DNA from 4 places in the Roseateles sp. DAIF2 genome. Region 4 is predicted to be linked to each of the others. Evidence: predicted binding sites of a transcription regulator. Region 4 holds the regulator's gene; each other region holds the start of a gene.
The links. The regulator HrcA, encoded in region 4, represses chaperone genes, less so after heat shock. The targets are predictions, from matches to a motif close to TTAGCACTCNNNNNNNNNGAGTGCTAA.
Positions count from the first base shown of each region.

Region 1: the regulator HrcA is predicted to act here: its motif matches at 2,529-2,555, upstream of rpoH (RNA polymerase sigma factor RpoH).
Region 2: the regulator HrcA is predicted to act here: its motif matches at 1,910-1,936, upstream of G8A07_RS13835 (co-chaperone GroES).
Region 3: the regulator HrcA is predicted to act here: its motif matches at 1,725-1,751, upstream of groES (co-chaperone GroES).

Region 1 is NZ_CP049919.1:1,466,842-1,471,189, forward strand. Features, by position in the region: gene G8A07_RS06865 (hypothetical protein) at 1-522, shown strand, start outside; gene G8A07_RS06870 (thiol-disulfide oxidoreductase DCC family protein) at 524-916, opposite strand; gene G8A07_RS06875 (DUF4166 domain-containing protein) at 916-1,479, opposite strand; gene rpoH (RNA polymerase sigma factor RpoH) at 1,562-2,479, opposite strand; gene G8A07_RS06885 (chemotaxis protein CheW) at 2,623-3,126, opposite strand; gene G8A07_RS06890 (CHASE domain-containing protein) at 3,180-4,348, opposite strand, start outside.
Region 2 is NZ_CP049919.1:3,027,869-3,032,216, reverse strand. Features, by position in the region: gene groL (chaperonin GroEL) at 1-1,517, opposite strand, end outside; gene G8A07_RS13835 (co-chaperone GroES) at 1,555-1,851, opposite strand; gene G8A07_RS13830 (rhodanese-like domain-containing protein) at 2,085-2,606, shown strand; gene epsC (serine O-acetyltransferase EpsC) at 2,612-3,559, shown strand; gene G8A07_RS13820 (family 2A encapsulin nanocompartment shell protein) at 3,612-4,348, shown strand, end outside.
Region 3 is NZ_CP049919.1:4,980,692-4,985,039, reverse strand. Features, by position in the region: gene groL (chaperonin GroEL) at 1-1,137, opposite strand, end outside; gene groES (co-chaperone GroES) at 1,326-1,616, opposite strand; gene G8A07_RS22980 (TonB C-terminal domain-containing protein) at 1,993-3,648, shown strand; gene G8A07_RS22975 (sulfatase-like hydrolase/transferase) at 3,629-4,348, opposite strand, start outside.
Region 4 is NZ_CP049919.1:4,870,798-4,875,145, reverse strand. Features, by position in the region: gene recN (DNA repair protein RecN) at 1-680, opposite strand, end outside; gene G8A07_RS22485 (NAD kinase) at 820-1,710, opposite strand; gene hrcA (heat-inducible transcriptional repressor HrcA) at 1,780-2,796, shown strand; tRNA gene G8A07_RS22475 (tRNA-Ile) at 2,840-2,916, shown strand; one part of gene G8A07_RS22470 (IS3 family transposase) at 3,379-3,619, shown strand; one part of gene G8A07_RS22470 (IS3 family transposase) at 3,619-4,348, shown strand, end outside.

The DNA.
Region 1 (4,348 bases), 2.6 Mb from region 4:
CCCATGATCGGCGGCCTGCGCGCGCTGCTGCTCGGCCTGTTGCTCATCGCTATCGCCGGCCCGGCGCGGGCGGCGGAGCCGCTGAGCCAGTTCAATGTGATGCTGCTGCAGCCGAGCGCGGTGCTGGAGCAGCGGGTGCCCAGCGTCGATGCGATGGCGGCCTATATCAAGGCGATCGAGGCCGCCGCGCGCGAGGCCGTGCTGGCCAGCGAGACGCGCCAGGCGGTGGCCGGCTTCATCGTCGTCGCGGTGCGGCCCGGCCCGCAGTCCCGGGTCTGGCTCGATTTCGACGGCCTGACCGATCTCGGGCTGCAGCGCCGGCTCACCGAGCGGATCCAGGCCGTGCCGCCCTTCGAGGCGCGGCAGGGCCCGGTCGTGTTCGCGCTGAAGCTCGCCACCTGGGGCGCCCGCGCCTCCAAACGCATGGCACCCTCGCCGCAGGCCTGGAAGCAGGCCGCGCCGGCCGGCGGCGGCGCCCCGCTCGAGGTGGGCGAGCTGGTCGAGCGGCTCTGGGCGGACTAGCTCAGTCCAGGAAGCGCGCCCGTGTCGCCTCGCTCGGCCGCAGGCATTGCGCCGCGCGGCCGAACAGGCGGTAGCGGTGCCGCGCGATCCAGCGGTAGGCCGGATCGCGCAGCGGCGCCGGGATCAGCCAGGCCGCCCAGACCAGGCGCCAGGGCCAGCCCAGCGCATGCAGCACCCGCAGGATGGCCGCGGTGTGCTGCCAGCTGCGCGCGCCGTCGACCACCAGCAGGGTCTGCAGCCCCTCCTCGGTCGGCAGCCCGGCCGCGGCCAGCAGGCGCCGCCCGGTCTGGCCCTGCATCGAGGCGAAGCGCAGGCGGCCGCGCCGGTCATGCCGCAGCAGGAACTGCACCCAGCCGTTGCACAGCAGGCAATGGCCATCGAACACGACGATGATCATGGGATGCCTTCCTCCTCCAGCTCCAGATGGCCCTGGTAGGCGGCGACCACGCCGACCCAGGGCAGCGCCGCGCTGACCTCGAAATGCAGCCGGCTGCCGTTGCCGCGCTCCTGCGCGACGAGGCGCGGCAGCAGCCAGCGCGGGCAGGGCAGGCCGAGGAAGCGCAGGCCGATCAGGCGCATGCGCAGCAGGCCTTCTTCCCGGTCGGCCTGCAGTTCGAAACGCAGGCGCGCGGCACCGAGCCGCTCCTCCAGATGCCCGCCGGCGACCGCCCGAAAGTACGAGCGCATCGGCCGCTGTTCCGGAAAGCAGCGGGTCCAGGTCTCCTGAGTCACGCCGGCCTCGAGCAGGAAGCGGATGGCACCCCGGCTGGCGCGCTGCGGCGAGCCCAGGCAGGCGGCCAGCAGCCGGCCCGCCAGCGAGGCCGGCGCCGCGGTCTCGACCCGGCCGTGCAGTTCCCGGCTTCCCCGCAGGCGATGAAAGCGCTGCACGGCCGCCGGCAGCGCCGCATAGGACGAGGGGCCGAGCAGGCCTTCGTAGAGCGACGCGGGCCGACTCATGAGTTCGGCATGAAAAAAAGCCCCGGCATGCCGGGGCTTCGTGGGGCGCGGGAGGCGGGCAAGCGATTGGGCCTCAGGGACCTCAGGCCGCCACCAGCGCCTTCTTCATCTTCTTCATCGCCGCCACCTCGATCTGGCGGATGCGCTCGGCCGAGACGCCGTATTCGGCGGCCAGCTCATGCAGGGTCATGCCGCCCGAGCTGTCGTCGTTGACCTTCAGCCAGCGCTCCTCGACGATGCGGCGGCTGCGCTCGTCCAGCGCGTCCAGCGCGCGGGCGATGCCATTGCCGGCCAGATCGTCGCGCGTGCGGTTCTCCAGCACGCGGGTCGGCTCCTGGCTCTCGTCGGCCAGGTAGGCGATCGGGGCGAAGCTGTTCTCGCCGTCGTCGTCGGTCTGCGGCTCCAGGGCCACGTCGCCGCCGGACAGGCGCGTCTCCATCTCCAGCACTTCCTCGCGCTTGACGTTGAGCTCGCGCGCCACATGCTCCAGCTCGCTCTCGGTCAGGGTGTTGCGGTGCGTCTGGCCCTCGCCGGCCTCTTCCTTGAGGCTGTGCTTCATCGAGCGCAGGTTGAAGAACAGCTTGCGCTGGGCCTTGGTCGTCGCGACCTTGACCATGCGCCAGTTCTTCAGGATGTATTCGTGGATCTCGGCCTTGATCCAGTGCATGGCGTAGCTGACCAGGCGCACGCCCTGGTCCGGGTCGAAGCGCTTGACCGCCTTCATCAGGCCCACATTGCCTTCCTGGATCAGGTCGCCCTGCGGCAGGCCATAGCCCAGGTACTGGCGCGAGATCGACACCACCAGGCGCAGGTGCGACAGCACCAGGCGGCCGGCGGCCTCCAGGTCGCCGTTTTCACGCAGACGGCGGGCAAACGACAGCTCCTCTTCGGGTGTCAGCAGCGGCAGGCGGTTGACGGCCGAGATATAGGCATCCAGGTTGCCCAGCGAGGGCACCAGGGCCCAAGGGTCGCGAACAGCCAATGCGGTCGGTGCGGTCATTCAATGTCCTCCAGCCAAGGGAGCCCAGGGGCTCCCGACGACTGCAATATTAGCACTCCCTACAAATGAGTGCTAAGGCCGCAAAATGCAATGCTGCAGTGAAGATTTGTGAACAATCACCGCGATAGTGATCGCTAACAAGTTCAGTCGACTAGGCCGAAGTCCGGGCCGGCGACCATGCCTTCGATGTCCAGCAGGATCAGCATGCGCTCGCCGATCTTGCCCAGGCCGGTGATGTAGCGGGCGTCGATTGCCGCGCCGATCTCGGGCGGCGGCTTGACCGCGTCGGCGGCCAGTTCCAGCACGTCGGAGACCGAATCGACCACGATGCCGACCACCCGGCCCATCACATTGAGCACGATCGTGACGGTGAAGGCGCCGTACTCGGCGTTCTGGCCCAGGCGCAGCCGCAGGTCGACGATCGGCACGATCACGCCGCGCAGGTTCACCACGCCCTTGACGAAGGCCGGGGCGTTGGCGATCCGGGTCGGCGCCTCGTAGGAGCGGATCTCCTGCACCTTCAGGATGTCGATGCCGTACTCCTCGGCACCGATGCGGAAGGTCAGGCATTGCCGGGCGACGCCGACCGGCTCATTGACGGTGACCAGGGCGGAGGAGGGGGCAGGGGCGATGGCGGTTGAGCTCATGGGCGGTCCGGCGGGAGGGAGTCGTATTTTGCACGGCGCGCGCGGCCCGGCCCTCAGGCCGGCTGCAGCAGGCGGTCCAGCAGCGCGAGCAATTCACGCACATCGACCGGTTTGGTCAGGTACTGTTGCACGCCCGCGGCATGGCTGCGCTCGATCTGCTCGGGCAGCGCATTGGCCGAGACCGCCACCACCGGCAGCTCCGCGCATCGCGGCGCCTCGCGCAGCCGGCGCAGCACGCTTAAGCCGTCGGTGTCGGGCAACTGCATGTCCAGCAGCAGCAGGTCCGGCGGCTCGGCCAGCACCGCGGCCAGGCCGCTGGCGCCGTCGCCATAGACCTGCAGATGCAGCTGCGGCCGCTGCGCCAGCACGCCGCGCATCACCTCGACATTGGTGAGGTTGTCCTCGATATAGACCACGCGCCGGCGCTGTGCCGGCGCCGGCGCCGCATCGGCCTCCGGCGCGGCGGCGGCCGCGGCATCGGCCAGCGGTGCCTGGGGCAGCTGCAGTGCGAAGGTCGAGCCGCGGCCCTCGCTGCTGCTGACCGTCAGCCCTCCGCCCATCAGCTCGACCAGGCGCTGGCAGATCACCAGGCCGATGCCGGTGCCCTCGGTGCCGCTGCGCTCGCGGCCTAGGCGGTTGAAGGGCTGGAACAGCGCGGCCAGTTGCTCCGGGCTCAGGCCCAGGCCGGTGTCGGCGACGCTCAGCTCCAGCAGGCCGCCGGGCAGCAGGCGCGAGGCCAGCTGGATGCGGCCACCGTCGACGTTGTACTTGACCGCATTGCTGAGCAGATTGGTCAGCACCTGGCGGATGCGGGTGGCGTCGCCCAGCGCGAAGCGGGCCTCGGGGTCGAGCCGCTTCTCGATCGTCAGGCCGCGCTGCTGCGCCGGCTTCTCGATCAGGGCCAGCGCATCGTCCAGCAGCGCGCCCAGGTCCTGGCGCGCTAGCTCCAGCTTCAGCGAGCCGGATTCGATGCGCGACAGGTCCAGCGTGTCGTTGATCATCTCCAGCAGATGCCAGCCGGCATGCTGGACCTGGCCGGCCCAGCCGCGCTGGCGCTCGGACAGCGGGTGCTCGCGGTCCATCTCCAGCAGCTGGGTGAAGCCCAGCATCGCGTTCAGCGGCGTGCGCAGCTCATGGCTCATGCGCGAGAGGAACTCGTTCTTGGCCCGGTTCGCCGCCTCGGCGGTCTCGCGCGCCTGCTCCAGCTCCTGCATCTTCAGCT
Region 2 (4,348 bases), 1.8 Mb from region 4:
TTCTGCAGCGCGGTGCGCGTGACCTTGGCCGGGTCCAGCACGCCCTGCTCGACCAGGTCGCCGTAGCTGCCCTGGGCGGCGTTGTAGCCGAAGTTGCCCTGGCCCTGCAGCACCTTGTCGACCACCACGCTGGGCTCGTCGCCGGCATTGGCGACGATCTGGCGCAGCGGCTCCTCGATCGCGCGCAGAACCAGGCGGATGCCGGCGTTCTGGTCGGCATTGTCGCCGCTCAGGGCGCCCAGCGCCTGGCGCGCACGCAGCAGGGCCACGCCGCCGCCGGGCACCACGCCCTCCTCCACCGCGGCGCGGGTCGCATGCAGCGCGTCCTCGACGCGGGCCTTCTTCTCCTTGAGCTCGACCTCGGTGGCCGCGCCGACCTTGATCACCGCGACGCCACCGGCCAGCTTGGCCACGCGCTCCTGCAGCTTCTCGCGGTCGTAGTCGCTGGTGGCCTCGTCGATCTGGGCGCGCAGCTGCTTGACGCGCGCCTGGATCTGCTCGACCGAGCCGGCGCCGTCGATCAGGGTGCTGTTCTCCTTGCCGACCTCGACCCGCTTGGCCTGGCCCAGGTCGGCCAGGGTGACCTTCTCCAGGGTCAGGCCGACCTCCTCGGCGATCACCTTGCCGCCGGTCAGGATCGCGATGTCCTCCAGGATGGCCTTGCGGCGGTCGCCGAAGCCCGGCGCCTTCACCGCCACCACCTTCAGGATGCCGCGGATCGAGTTGACCACCAGGGTGGCCAGGGCCTCACCCTCGATGTCCTCGGCAATGATCAGGAGCGGCCGGCCGGCCTTGGCCACGGCTTCGAGCGTCGGCAGCAGGTCGCGGATATTGCTGACCTTCTTGTCGACCAGCAGCACCAGCGGGTTGTCCAGCTGGGCCAGCTGGCGCTCGCTGTTGTTGATGAAATAGGGGCTCAGATAGCCGCGGTCGAACTGCAGACCCTCGACCACCGAGAGCTCGTTGGCCAGGCTCTTGCCGTCCTCGACCGTGATCACGCCCTCCTTGCCGACCTTGTCGATCGCGTCGGCGATGATCTGGCCGATGTCCCAGTCGGCATTGGCCGAGATCGCGCCGACCTGGGCGATCTCCTTGCTGGTGGTGGTCGGCTTGGCGATGTGCTTGACCTCGGCCACCAGGGCCACAACCGCCTTGTCGATGCCGCGCTTCAGGTCGGCCGGGTTCAGCCCCGCGGCCACATATTTGAAGCCCTCGCGCACGATGGCCTGCGCCAGCACGGTGGCGGTGGTGGTGCCGTCGCCGGCGTTGTCGCTGGTGCGGCTCGCCACCTCCTTGACCAGCTGGGCGCCGATGTTCTCGTAGCGGTCTTTCAGCTCGATCTCCTTGGCCACCGAGACCCCGTCCTTGGTCACGGTGGGCGCGCCGAAGCTGCGCTCCAGCACCACGTTGCGGCCCTTCGGGCCCAGGGTGACCTTGACCGCGTCGGCCAGGATGTTGACGCCGCGAACGATCTTGTGGCGGGCGTCGTCGCCGAAGATGACTTGCTTGGCTGCCATGGAAGGCTCTCTTTCTTTCTCTGTTCGTTCCGGATGTTCAGTTCTTGTCGACGATGACCGCGAACAGGTCTTCCTCGCGCACGACCAGCAGTTCGTCGCCGTCGAGCTTGACGGTCTGGCCGCTGTACTTGCCGAAGATCACCTTGTCGCCAACCTTGACCGAGGGCGCGAGATAGTCGCCGCGCTCGGTGCGCCGGCCGGGGCCGACGGCCAGCACCTCGCCCTGCTCGGGCTTCTCGCCGGCGGAGTCGGGGATCACGATGCCGCTGGCGGTCTTCAGTTCGGGTTCGCTGCGTTTGACGATGATGCGGTCATTCAAGGGGCGCAATGCCATGGCGCTTCTCCTGTGTAGGGGCTGAGCTTGGTTCGGCCCGCCGCCGCGGCGGGTCTTGTTGGCACTCTAGGCAGCACAGTGCTGACACCCAAGGAAGGCCTGCGCATGTGCTTATGCGGCCGCGCGATACCCGAATTGCGCATAAGCAAGCTCCAAAGCCGCAGTTCCTTGCATGCGCCGGGCTTCTTAAGCTGGGTCCACCCCATTCACCCCGGACCAGGATCGCCTCGCCGATGAGCCACAACGCCCCTGTATTGCCTACCGAAGAATCCAACCCAACAACCGAGGGCCAGGTCTTGCCCGCGCCGCTGCAGCAGGCGCTGGACGAGGCCCGCCAAGCCGCCCGCGACGCGGGCCTGGCCTATGCCGGCGGCCTGCCGCCGCCGCTGGCCTGGCAGCTGGTGTCGGCCGGCGCCCTGACCCTGGTCGATGTGCGCTCGCCCGAGGAATACCGCTTCGTCGGCCATGTGCCGGACAGCCTGCAGGTGCCCTGGGCCAGCGGCACCGGCCTGACCCGCAACCCGCGCTTCGTGCGCGAGCTGGAAGCCAAGCTGGGGGGCCGCAAGGACCGCCCGGTGCTGCTGCTGTGCCGCAGCGGCAGGCGCTCGGCACTGGCCGCCGAAGCGGCCGCCAAGGCCGGTTTCACCAAGGTCTATAACGTGCTCGAGGGCTTCGAGGGCGATCTCGATGCGCAGGGCCAGCGCGGCCATGGCAATGGCTGGCGTTTTCACCATCTGCCCTGGCAGCAGGACTGAAAACCATGAGCGGCCTTCCCCCGATTCCTGCCCCGACTTCCGCCCCGACTGCCGAAGACCTGCCGCTGGAGCAGGTCGTGGCCGGCCTGCGCCAGGCGCGGCGCGAATGGCGCGAGCGCCACCGCCTGCACGAGCCGCGCGGCCGCGAGCTGCCCTCGGCCGAGCTGCTGCAGGGCATCGTCGGCGGCCTGCGCGGCGCGCTGTTCCCGCTGCGCCTGGGGCCACCGGACCTGCGGCCCGAGGCTGAGGACTTCTACATCGGCCACCAGCTCGACACCCAGCTGCAGGCGCTGCGCCAGCAGGTGCTGCTGGAGCTGCGCTATGCGGCGCGCGGCCAGCAGGCCGAGGCTCAGCTGGCCGCGCGCGCTCAAGGCCTGGTGGCCGAGTTCGCGCTGGCCCTGCCGCAGATCCGCCGCCTGCTGGACAGCGATGTGCTGGCCGCCTTCGAGGGCGACCCGGCGGCACGCAGCGTCGACGAGGTGCTGCTCTGCTATCCCGGCATCGAGGCGATGATCCACCACCGCCTGGCGCACCAGCTCTATCTGCTGGGCGTGCCGCTCTTGGCGCGCATCGTCGCCGAGCTGGCCCATGCCAAGACCGGCATCGACATCCACCCCGGCGCGCAGATCGGCGCGGGCCTGTTCATCGACCATGGCACCGGCGTCGTGATCGGCGAGACCGCGGTGATCGGCGAGCGGGTGCGCATCTACCAGGCCGTGACCCTGGGCGCGCGCAGCTTCCCGACCGACGACCAGGGCCAGATCCGCAAAGGCGCGCCGCGCCATCCGGTGGTCGAGGACGAGGTCGTGATCTATGCCGGCGCCACCATCCTCGGCCGCATCACCCTGGGCCGCGGTTCGACCATCGGCGGCAATGTCTGGCTGACCCGCAGCGTCGCGCCGGGCAGCCAGATCAGCCAGGCCAATGCCGCGCCGGCGACCCAGCCGCTCTGAGTTCTCTTCCCTTTCCCGTCCTTTCTTTCACCACCACCAGGAGCTTTCATTCATGGCCGACAGCCAAGAGGCCCAGCAGGCGCTCAGCGACAATGCCGCGCGCCAGCTAGCCAACGCGACCAAGACCGTTCCGCAGTTGTCCGTCATCAGCCCGCGCTGGCTGACGCATCTGCTGCAATGGCAGCCGGTGGAGGCCGGCATCTACCGCCTCAACAAGGTCAAGAACGCGAAGGACATCCGCGTCGCCTGCGCCGCGCGCGACGAGAGCGAGCTGCCGCAGACCTTCGTCGACTACGAGGAGCAGCCGCGCGAGTATTTCCTCAACGCGGTCAGCACCGTGCTGGACGTGCACACCCGCGTCTCCGACCTCTACAGCAGCCCGCATGACCAGATCAAGGAGCAGCTGCGCCTGACGATCGAGATCATCAAGGAGCGCCAGGAAAGCGAGCTGATCAACAACCCCGACTACGGCCTGCTGGCCAATGTCGCGCCCGAGCAGATTGTCTACCCGCTGACCGGCGCGCCGACGCCGGACGATCTGGACGAACTGCTGAGCAAGGTCTGGAAGGAGCCCGCCTTCTTCCTGACCCACCCGCTGGTGATCGCCGCCTTCGGCCGCGAATGCACCCGCCGCGGCGTGCCGCCGCCGACCGTCAGCCTGTTCGGCTCGCAGTTCCTGACCTGGCGCGGCCTGCCGCTGATCCCCTCGGACAAGGTGCCGGTGGCGGACGGCAAGAGCAAGATCCTGCTGCTGCGTGTCGGCGACAAGCGCCAGGGCGTGGTCGGCCT
Region 3 (4,348 bases), 110 kb from region 4:
GATCACGGCAACACCGCCGGCCAGCTTGGCCACGCGCTCTTGCAGCTTCTCACGGTCGTAGTCGCTGGTGGCTTCCTCGATCTGGATGCGCACTTGCTTGACGCGTGCCTCGATGTCGGCAGCGGCGCCCGAGCCGTCGATGATGGTGGTGTTTTCCTTGCCCACTTCGACGCGCTTGGCCTGGCCCAGGTCGGCCAGCGTGACCTTCTCCAGCGACAGGCCCACTTCCTCGGCGATCACCTTGCCGCCGGTCAGGATGGCGATGTCTTCCAGCATGGCCTTGCGACGGTCGCCGAAGCCCGGAGCCTTGACGGCCACGACCTTCAGGATGCCGCGGATGGTGTTGACCACCAGGGTCGCCAGCGCTTCGCCTTCGACTTCCTCGGCGATGATCAGCAGCGGGCGGCCGGCCTTGGCGACGGCTTCCAGCGTCGGCAGCAGGTCACGGATGTTGGACACCTTCTTGTCGTACAGCAGCACGAAGGGGTTGTCCAGGATCGCGGATTGCTTTTCCGGGTTGTTGATGAAGTAGGGCGACAGGTAGCCGCGGTCGAACTGCATGCCTTCGACGACGTCCAGCTCGTTGTTCAGGCTCTTGCCGTCTTCGACGGTGATGACGCCTTCCTTGCCCACCTTGTCCATCGCCGAGGCGATGATTTCGCCGACGTCGGCGTCGGAGTTGGCCGAGATCGTGCCGACCTGGGCGATTTCCTTCGAGGTGGTGGTGGCCTTCGAGGCCTTCTTCAGCTCGGCGACCAGGGCGGTGACCGCCTTGTCGATGCCGCGCTTCAGGTCCATCGGGTTCATGCCGGCGGCCACGTACTTCATGCCTTCGCGCACGATGGCCTGGGCCAGCACGGTGGCGGTGGTGGTGCCGTCACCGGCGTTGTCCGAGGTCTTGGAAGCGACTTCCTTGACCATCTGGGCGCCCATGTTCTGCAGCTTGTCCTTCAGCTCGATTTCCTTGGCGACCGACACACCGTCCTTGGTGACGGTGGGGGCGCCGAACGAGCGCTCCAGCACCACGTTGCGGCCCTTGGGACCCAGCGTGACCTTGACCGCGTTGGCCAGGATGTTCACGCCTTCAACCATGCGGGCACGGGCTTCGCCGCCGAAGACTACGTCTTTTGCTGCCATGTTCAATTCTCCGAATTCAGTTTGATGGGGTGTTGCCCGCTTTCCCGGACCACGCGATGGTGGTTGCCAAGGAAAGCGTAGCGAGCGGTTGCCGGGCTAGGCGGACGGAGCGCAGGGACCGGAACGACCTTCCTGGTCGTGAGGATCCCGAGCACCGCCCAACGACGCCGGGCAGCCGCGCAGTAGCTTTACTTGGCGACCACGGCGAACAGGTCTTCTTCGCGCATCACCAGCAGTTCGTCGCCGTCGACCTTGACGGTCTGGCCGCTGTACTTGCCGAACAGCACGCGGTCGCCAACGGCCACGTTCAGGGCCACGAACTCGCCCTTGTCATTGCGCTTGCCGGGACCCACGGCCAGCACTTCGCCCTGGTCGGGCTTCTCTGCGGCGTTGTCGGGGATGACGATGCCGGAAGCGGTCTTGGTTTCTTGTTCCAGGCGCTTAACGATCACGCGATCGTGCAGAGGACGCAGTTTCATCACATCTCCTTGAGATTTCTCGGTGCTAGTTGGAATGGGTCGCCATGTGAAAGGCACCCATTCACATGCAGGACGTTTACCCGGCGGCCAGGGCCACCGGCTGAGTCGTTAGCACTCGGGCTTGGTGAGTGCTAGCAGATGATTATAAGGACGACTTACGGGCTTTCAAGAGGGGGAAGGTTCGGCCCGGCCGTTCCGGCTCCGCAGCATCCCGGGGGCAAGGCGTCGGGCGAAGCAGGGAGAATCGGCGCCCGGGGCTCTACTATCTACTTGCTTGGGACGGATCGATGGGCGGAGGACGGCGAGGTCGGATTCAGAAAAATCAGGCGCGAGGTATCCGCCCGGGTCGCGCGGCGCCGCGCCCGAAGCCGCGTCGATGAGCAAGCCCCCGCAACCCGGCCGCCCGTCGACCACCCTGCTGGGACCATCACCGGCCTCAACCTCGACCTCCGGCCGGCGCCGGCGGGACCGTCGGCGGCAAGCGAACGCGCTGCTGCTCTCCCTGCTGGTCCATGCCCTGCTGCTGAGCCTGAGCTTTGGCGGCCAGGGCGTGGGCCTGCCGGGGTTTGAGCTGCCCTGGCGCGAGCGCCGTGCCGAGGCGCCCGAGCCGCTGCGAGTCGTGCTGGCGCCGCCCAGGGGGGCTGCTCCGCCGCAGGCGCCGGTAGCGCCGAGCACCGAACCGGCCACGTCCCCGGCTGCGGCGCCAGTGCCGGCTACTCAGACGGTGGTGATGCTTGCGCCGCAGGTGGCCCGGCCGGCGGAGCTTGTGATCGAACCCGAGCCGGTGCCGGCGGAAATGTCGGCGGCAGCCGTCGAGCCCTCGAGCGTGGCGCAAGCGCCAGCGCTGCCCGCGCCGGTCGTCGTGGCCTTGACCCCGTCCGAGAGCGTGACGTGGAGCGTGCCGGCCATGCCCGAGCTGCCGGCCTCCAGCCCGACGGCCGCGCTGCAACGCGCGATGCAGGAGGTGGAGGTGCAGCGGCTGGAGCGGGAACGCCTGGCCGAGGTCGCCAGACTGGCGGCATTGGAGGAGGAACAGCGACGTCGAGAGGCGCGGGAGGATGCCATCCGCCGTGAGGCGGCTGTAGCAGCCGCTGCGAAGGCGGAAGCGGAGGCAGCGCGGCTGGCGGCCGAGCGCGAGGAGCTCGAACGGCGGCAACGGCAACTGGCTACTGCGGCCCGGGAAGAGGATGCGCGACGACAGCAGCAGGCCGCGGCGATGGCGGCTTTGCGCGAGGCCGAGGAGCGTCAGCGTGCCGCCGAGCTGCTGCAGAAGCAGCAGGCGCAGGCCGCTGCGGCAGCCGAGGCCGCGGCGCAGCGGCGGGCACGCGAGGAGGCGGAGTCCGCGCGTGCGGAGGAAGCGGCCAGGGCCGAGGCGGCCCGGCAGGCGGCAGCCAGGGAAGCCGCCGCAGCGGAACGCCAGGCCGCCGAGCGCAGGTTTCAGCAACAGCAGCAGCAAGAGGCCGAGCGCGCGGCCGCAGCAGCTGCCGTCACCAACGCCGCGCAAGCCGCCAAGGCGGCCGCAGCCGCCGAAGCCGCCGCCGCGGCCGAGCGGCGCGAGGCCCGGCTGCGCGAGATCGGCAAGCAGCTGGACGAGGAGGCGGCGCGGCGCGATGCCGCCGCGCGCCAGACAGCGCAGCCCTCGTCAGCCTCCTCGCTGCCGCTGTCGGTCGGCAGCGCGCGGCGCGGCCGGCTGTTCGGGCGCAGCGATCCGAATGCCGAGCTGGCGCTTTATGGCGAGGCGATGAGCCGCAAGATCCAGCTGAACATGGCGACGACGATGGATCTGGCCCGCGACGCCGTCAGGCAGCCGCACCAGGATCCGGTCGTCACGGTGGCGGTGCGCAGTGACGGCTCGGTGGAGTCGATCAGCTTCGTGCGCTCCAGCGGCGTGCCGGCCGTCGACGAGGCGGTGCGCCGCATCGTGCACAGCCAGGCGCCATATCAGGCCTTCTCGCCGGCGCTGGCGCGCGAGTACGACGTGGTCGAGATCCGCCGCAGCTGGCATTTCGACATCACGGTCCGTTTGTACTGACCGGCCGCGGCGCCAGCTCCTGCGGGCGGTAGCGGTCCGCCTGCACCGCCGGGCTCAGGCCATGGGTGAAGACCTCGGCGCCGATCGGCAGCATGTCGGCGTCCCAGTCCAGCCAGTCTTGGCGCAGGCGTTCGAACAGGGCCGGCTCGCGGGTCTTCAGGTTGGCGCGTTCGCGCGGGTCGGCCTCGAGGTCGAACAGGAACTCCTGCTCGTTGATCTTCAGGTATTTCCAGCGCCCCTCGCGCAGCGCGCGCTGGCCATGGGCCTTGTAGCGCCAGAACAGGCGTCGCTCGCGCGCCGGCGCCGCGCCGTCCAGCAGCGGCAGCAGGTTCTCGCCATCGCTCGGGTAGTCCGGATGCGGCTCGAGGCCGGCGGCGGCCAGCAGGGTCGGCAGCCAGTCCATCGTCGCGATCACCTGCTCGCTGACCTGCGCTGGCGCGAGGCGCGCCGGCCAGCGCAGCAGGGTCGGCACGCGCAGGCCGCCCTCCAGCAGCTCGGTCTTCTGGCCGGTGAAGGGCCAGGTCTTGCTGAAGCGTTCGCCGCCGTTGTCGCTGCTGAAGACGACCAGGGTGTTGTCCGCCAGGCCCTGCGCGGCCAGGGTGGCCAGCACCTGGCCGACCGCGCGGTCCAGCGCCTGCACCATGCGGCCATAGGTGGCCTGGGTGCCGCCGTCGTAGTGGAACAGGCTGGTCAATTGCTT
Region 4 (4,348 bases):
TGCGCCAGCCGCGCCGCGTCCATCAGCGAGGCGGCATGGGATAGGCGCTGGTGCTCGGCGTTCAGTTCGTCCCATTCGTCCGCGCCGGGCGCGAGGCGGCCGATCTCCTCCAGCTGCCAGGCCAGGCGCTCGCGCTCGCGCGCCAGCTCCTCGCCCTTGCTGCGCGCGGCCTCCAGCTTCTCGGCCGCCTGCCGCCAGGCCGTATGGGCCTGAGCCAGGGGCTTGACGTCCAGGCGCGCGAAGGCGTCCAGCAGCGCGCGCACCGAGGTGGGCCGGGTCAGTCCTTGCCAGGCATGCTGGCCATGGATGTCGAGCAGGCTGTCGGCGGTCTCGCGCAGCTGGGCCACGGTGGCCGGGCTGCCGTTGATCCAGGCGCGGCTCTTGCCTTGCGCATCGATCACGCGGCGCAGCAGCAGGGTCTCGCCGGCCTCGAAGCCGGCCTCGTCCAGCCAGGCGGCCAGCACCGCGGGGCTGTCGAACTCGGCCGTGATCTCGGCGCGCGCCGCGCCCTCGCGCACCACGCCGGCATCGCCGCGGCTGCCCAGGGCGAGCTGCAGCGCATCGATCAGGATGGACTTGCCGGCACCGGTCTCGCCGGTCAGCACCGCGAAGCCGCTATCGAAATCGAGCTCCAGCGCCGGCACGATCACGAAATCGCGCAGGCTCAAACGCCTAAGCATCAAAGTTCTCCATGCCGCTTGAGCGGCGTGTTCATTGCACGCGCGCATCCGCACCGAGCGACGCCCGAGGATCCGGCTCCGCCGGGCCTGCGGGCGTGCCCCCTTGCGGGGGCGGCCGTAGGCCGTAGGGGGTGGGCCATCAACTCACTCCCTCGTACCAGCGCAGCTTGCGGCGCAGCGTCGCGTAATAACTCCAGCCCTGCGGATGCAGGAAGCAGACCTTGTGCGCGGACCGCCGCACCGTGATGCGGTCGCCGTGCAGCAGGCTGGCCAGGCTCTGCATGTCGAAATTGACGCTGGCGTCGCGCCCGGCCACGATCTCCAGCCGCACCTCGCCGGAGTCCGGCAGCACGATCGGGCGGTTGGACAGCGCATGCGAAGCGATCGGCACCAGCACCCAGCCAGCGATGCTGGGATGCATGATGGGGCCGCCAGATGACAGGGAGTAGGCGGTCGAGCCGGTCGGGGAGGCGACGATCACGCCGTCGGCGCGCATATTGGCGACGAACTCGTCGCCCACGTCCACCTTCAGCTCCACCATCGAGGCGGTGGCGCCGCGGCTGACCACCACATCGTTGAGCGCCAGGCCCTCGAAGATGCAATCGCCGTCGCGCCAGACGGCGCCCTCCAGCATCGCGCGCTGCTCCTTCTCGTAGTCGCCGGCCAGGATCGGCGCCAGCGCCTCGCGAAAGCGCTCCAGCGAGATATCGGTGATGAAGCCCAGGCGCCCCTGGTTGATGCCGACCAGCGGGGTGCCATGTCTTGCCATGTCGCGCGCGAAGCCGAGCATCGTGCCGTCGCCGCCGACGACGATCGCCAGGTCGCATTGCGCGCCCATCTCGTCGTTGGAGAGGGCGGGGTAGTCGGTGATGCCGGTGTTCTCGGCGGTCTCGCGTTCCAGGGAAACATCCAATCCCTGAGCGGCCACGAATTCGGCAACCTCCTCCAGGACCGGCCGGATGCCGCGGGCTTGATGTTTGCCCACGATGGCCGCATGTCGGAACGGTGTAGGAGGAGGCTTCGTGACCATGCGCAGAATTACACCACAGCGATGTGAATGCCCGCTGACCGTGGCGCTGCAGTCCGTACAATGACCGCCATGCTCGACGAGCGCTCCAGATCCCTGCTGAAAACCCTGGTCGAACGCTATATCGCGGACGGCCAGCCCGTCGGTTCGCGCACGCTTTCCAAGGCCTCCGGCCTGGAGCTGAGCCCGGCGACGATCCGCAATGTGATGGCGGACCTGGAGGAGCTGGGCCTGATCGCCAGCCCGCACACCAGCGCCGGCCGCATCCCGACCGCACGCGGCTACCGCCTCTTCGTCGACACCATGCTGACCGCCCAGCAGGGCCTGGTGACCGACACCCGGCCGCTGGAGAGCCAGCTGCTGCCGGACCAGCCGCAGCGCGTGATCGCCAACGCCGCGCAGCTGCTGTCCAACCTGTCGAGCTTCGTCGGCGTCGTGACCGCGCCGCGCAAGCCCAGCGTGTTCCACCACATCGAGTTCCTGCGCCTGGGCGAACGCCGGGTGCTGGTGATCATGGTCTCGCCGGACGGCGATGTGCAGAACCGGGTCATCTTCACCGCCCAGGACCTGAGCCAGTCCGAGCTGGCCGAGGCCAGCAACCGGCTCAACAGCCATTACGCCGGCCTGAGCCTGGAGGCGGTGCGCGAGCGGCTGAAGAGCGAGGTCGACGCGCTGCGCGGCGAGATCGCGCAGCTGATGAGCGCGGCCGTGCAGGTCGGCACCGAGGCGATGCAGCATGAGGAGGACCGCGTCGTCGTCTCCGGCGAGCGCAACCTGCTGACCGTGCAGGACTTCAGCCACGACATGGGCAGCCTGCGGCGCCTGTTCGACCTGTTCGAGCAGAAGACCCAGCTGATGCGCCTGCTGGACGTCTCCAGCCGCGCCGAGGGCGTGCGCATCTACATCGGCGGCGAGAGCCAGGTCGTGCCCTACGAGGAGCTGTCGATCGTCTCCGCGCCCTACGAGGTCGACGGTCAGGTCGTCGGCACCCTGGGCGTGATCGGCCCGACCCGCATGGCCTACGACCGCATGATCCAGATCGTCGACATCACCTCGCGGATGGTGACGAACGCGCTGTCGCAGAAGTGATGGCGGCGGGCGCCCGCGAGGCACCCTTACAATCGCGCGCTTCGGGCCGTTAGCTCAGATGGTTAGAGCAGAGGACTCATAATCCTTTGGTCACAGGTTCAAGTCCTGTACGGCCTACCAAATAAGTAAAACACTTAGCCGAATATTTTCGTTCGTGCTTTGTTGCCTCTTGGGCTCATGTAGCCGCCATGTAGCCGCGACGTCGGATTTTGCATTGGTGGCCATCAGCATCCGATCAATGTTCCAGTGTTGCATAGCCAAGGTTCTTGGCGCTGGCTTTGGTTGCGGACCAGCCCGCTGTGATGGCCTTGCCGCCATAGTTCGGCAATTCAACGGATTTGCTAGCATCCCGAGCTTAAATTTGCCATCGACGGCAATTCATGAAAGCGATCAAGGGAGTGGTTCCTATGAGCCGACTGTTGGCTATATGCCTCTTGCTATGGGCCACGGCTGTTGCGCAAGCAGCTCCAAGCTCAGTGGTTGCATCGCAAGACGACTTGAACGCTTTCAAGGAATTGCATGAATCGACCCGGATTCAGTAGACACCTTCGAGTCTCAATCTGAGGCCCAATAGGAGGTGCCATGAAGACCAACCAACCCTACCCAGAAGAATTCAAGATCGAGGCGGTCAAGCAGATCACGGAGCGAGGCCACCGGGTGGCCGACGTGTCGGCACGGATCGGAGTGAGCCAGCACAGCCTGTACAAGTGGATCAAGGTGTACTCGGCGCCGGGCGCCGAGCGGCAGGCACAGGTCTCGCAGGCCGAGGAACTGCGGCGGCTGAAGGCCGAGCTGCGGCGCGTGACCGAGGAGCGCGACATCCTAAAAAAGGCCGCCGCGTACTTTGCCAAACAGTCCGGGTGAGGTACGCGTTCATCAAGGCGCACGAGGCCCAGTACAGCGTGCGGCGCATGTGCAAGGTGATGCAGGTGCACCCGAGCGGCTATTACGCATGGAGGGCTGAGCCGCAGAGCGCCAGGGCCAAGGATGACCTGCGGCTGACCGGGCTGCTCAAGCAGGCCTGGTTGGAGAGCGGCGGCGTGTACGGCTATCGCAAGCTGACGCTGGACATGCGCGACCTCGGCGAGCGCTGCGGCAAGCACCGCGTGGCGCGGCTGCTCAAGCTCGAAGGTCTGCGCTCGCAGACCGGCTACCGGCGCCGCCCAGGCGTGCGCGGGGGCAGGCCTGCAGTCGTTGCACCCAACCACCTGCAGCGCCAGTTCACGGCGGCCGAGCCCAACCAGTCCTGGGTGACCGACATCACCTACATCCGCACGCACGAGGGATGGCTGTACCTGGCGGTCGTGGTCGACCTGTTCTCGCGCCAGGTGGTGGGCTGGTCGATGGGCAGTCGCATCGACACCAGCCTGGTGCTGGATGCACTGCTGATGGCGTTATGGCGCCGCCAGCCCAGACAGGCCGTTACGGTCCACTCCGACCAGGGCTGCCAGTTCACCGGCCATGAGTGGCAGACGTTCCTGCGCGACCACAACCTGGTCAGCAGCATGAGCCGGCGCGGCAACTGCCATGACAACGCCGTGGCCGAGAGCTT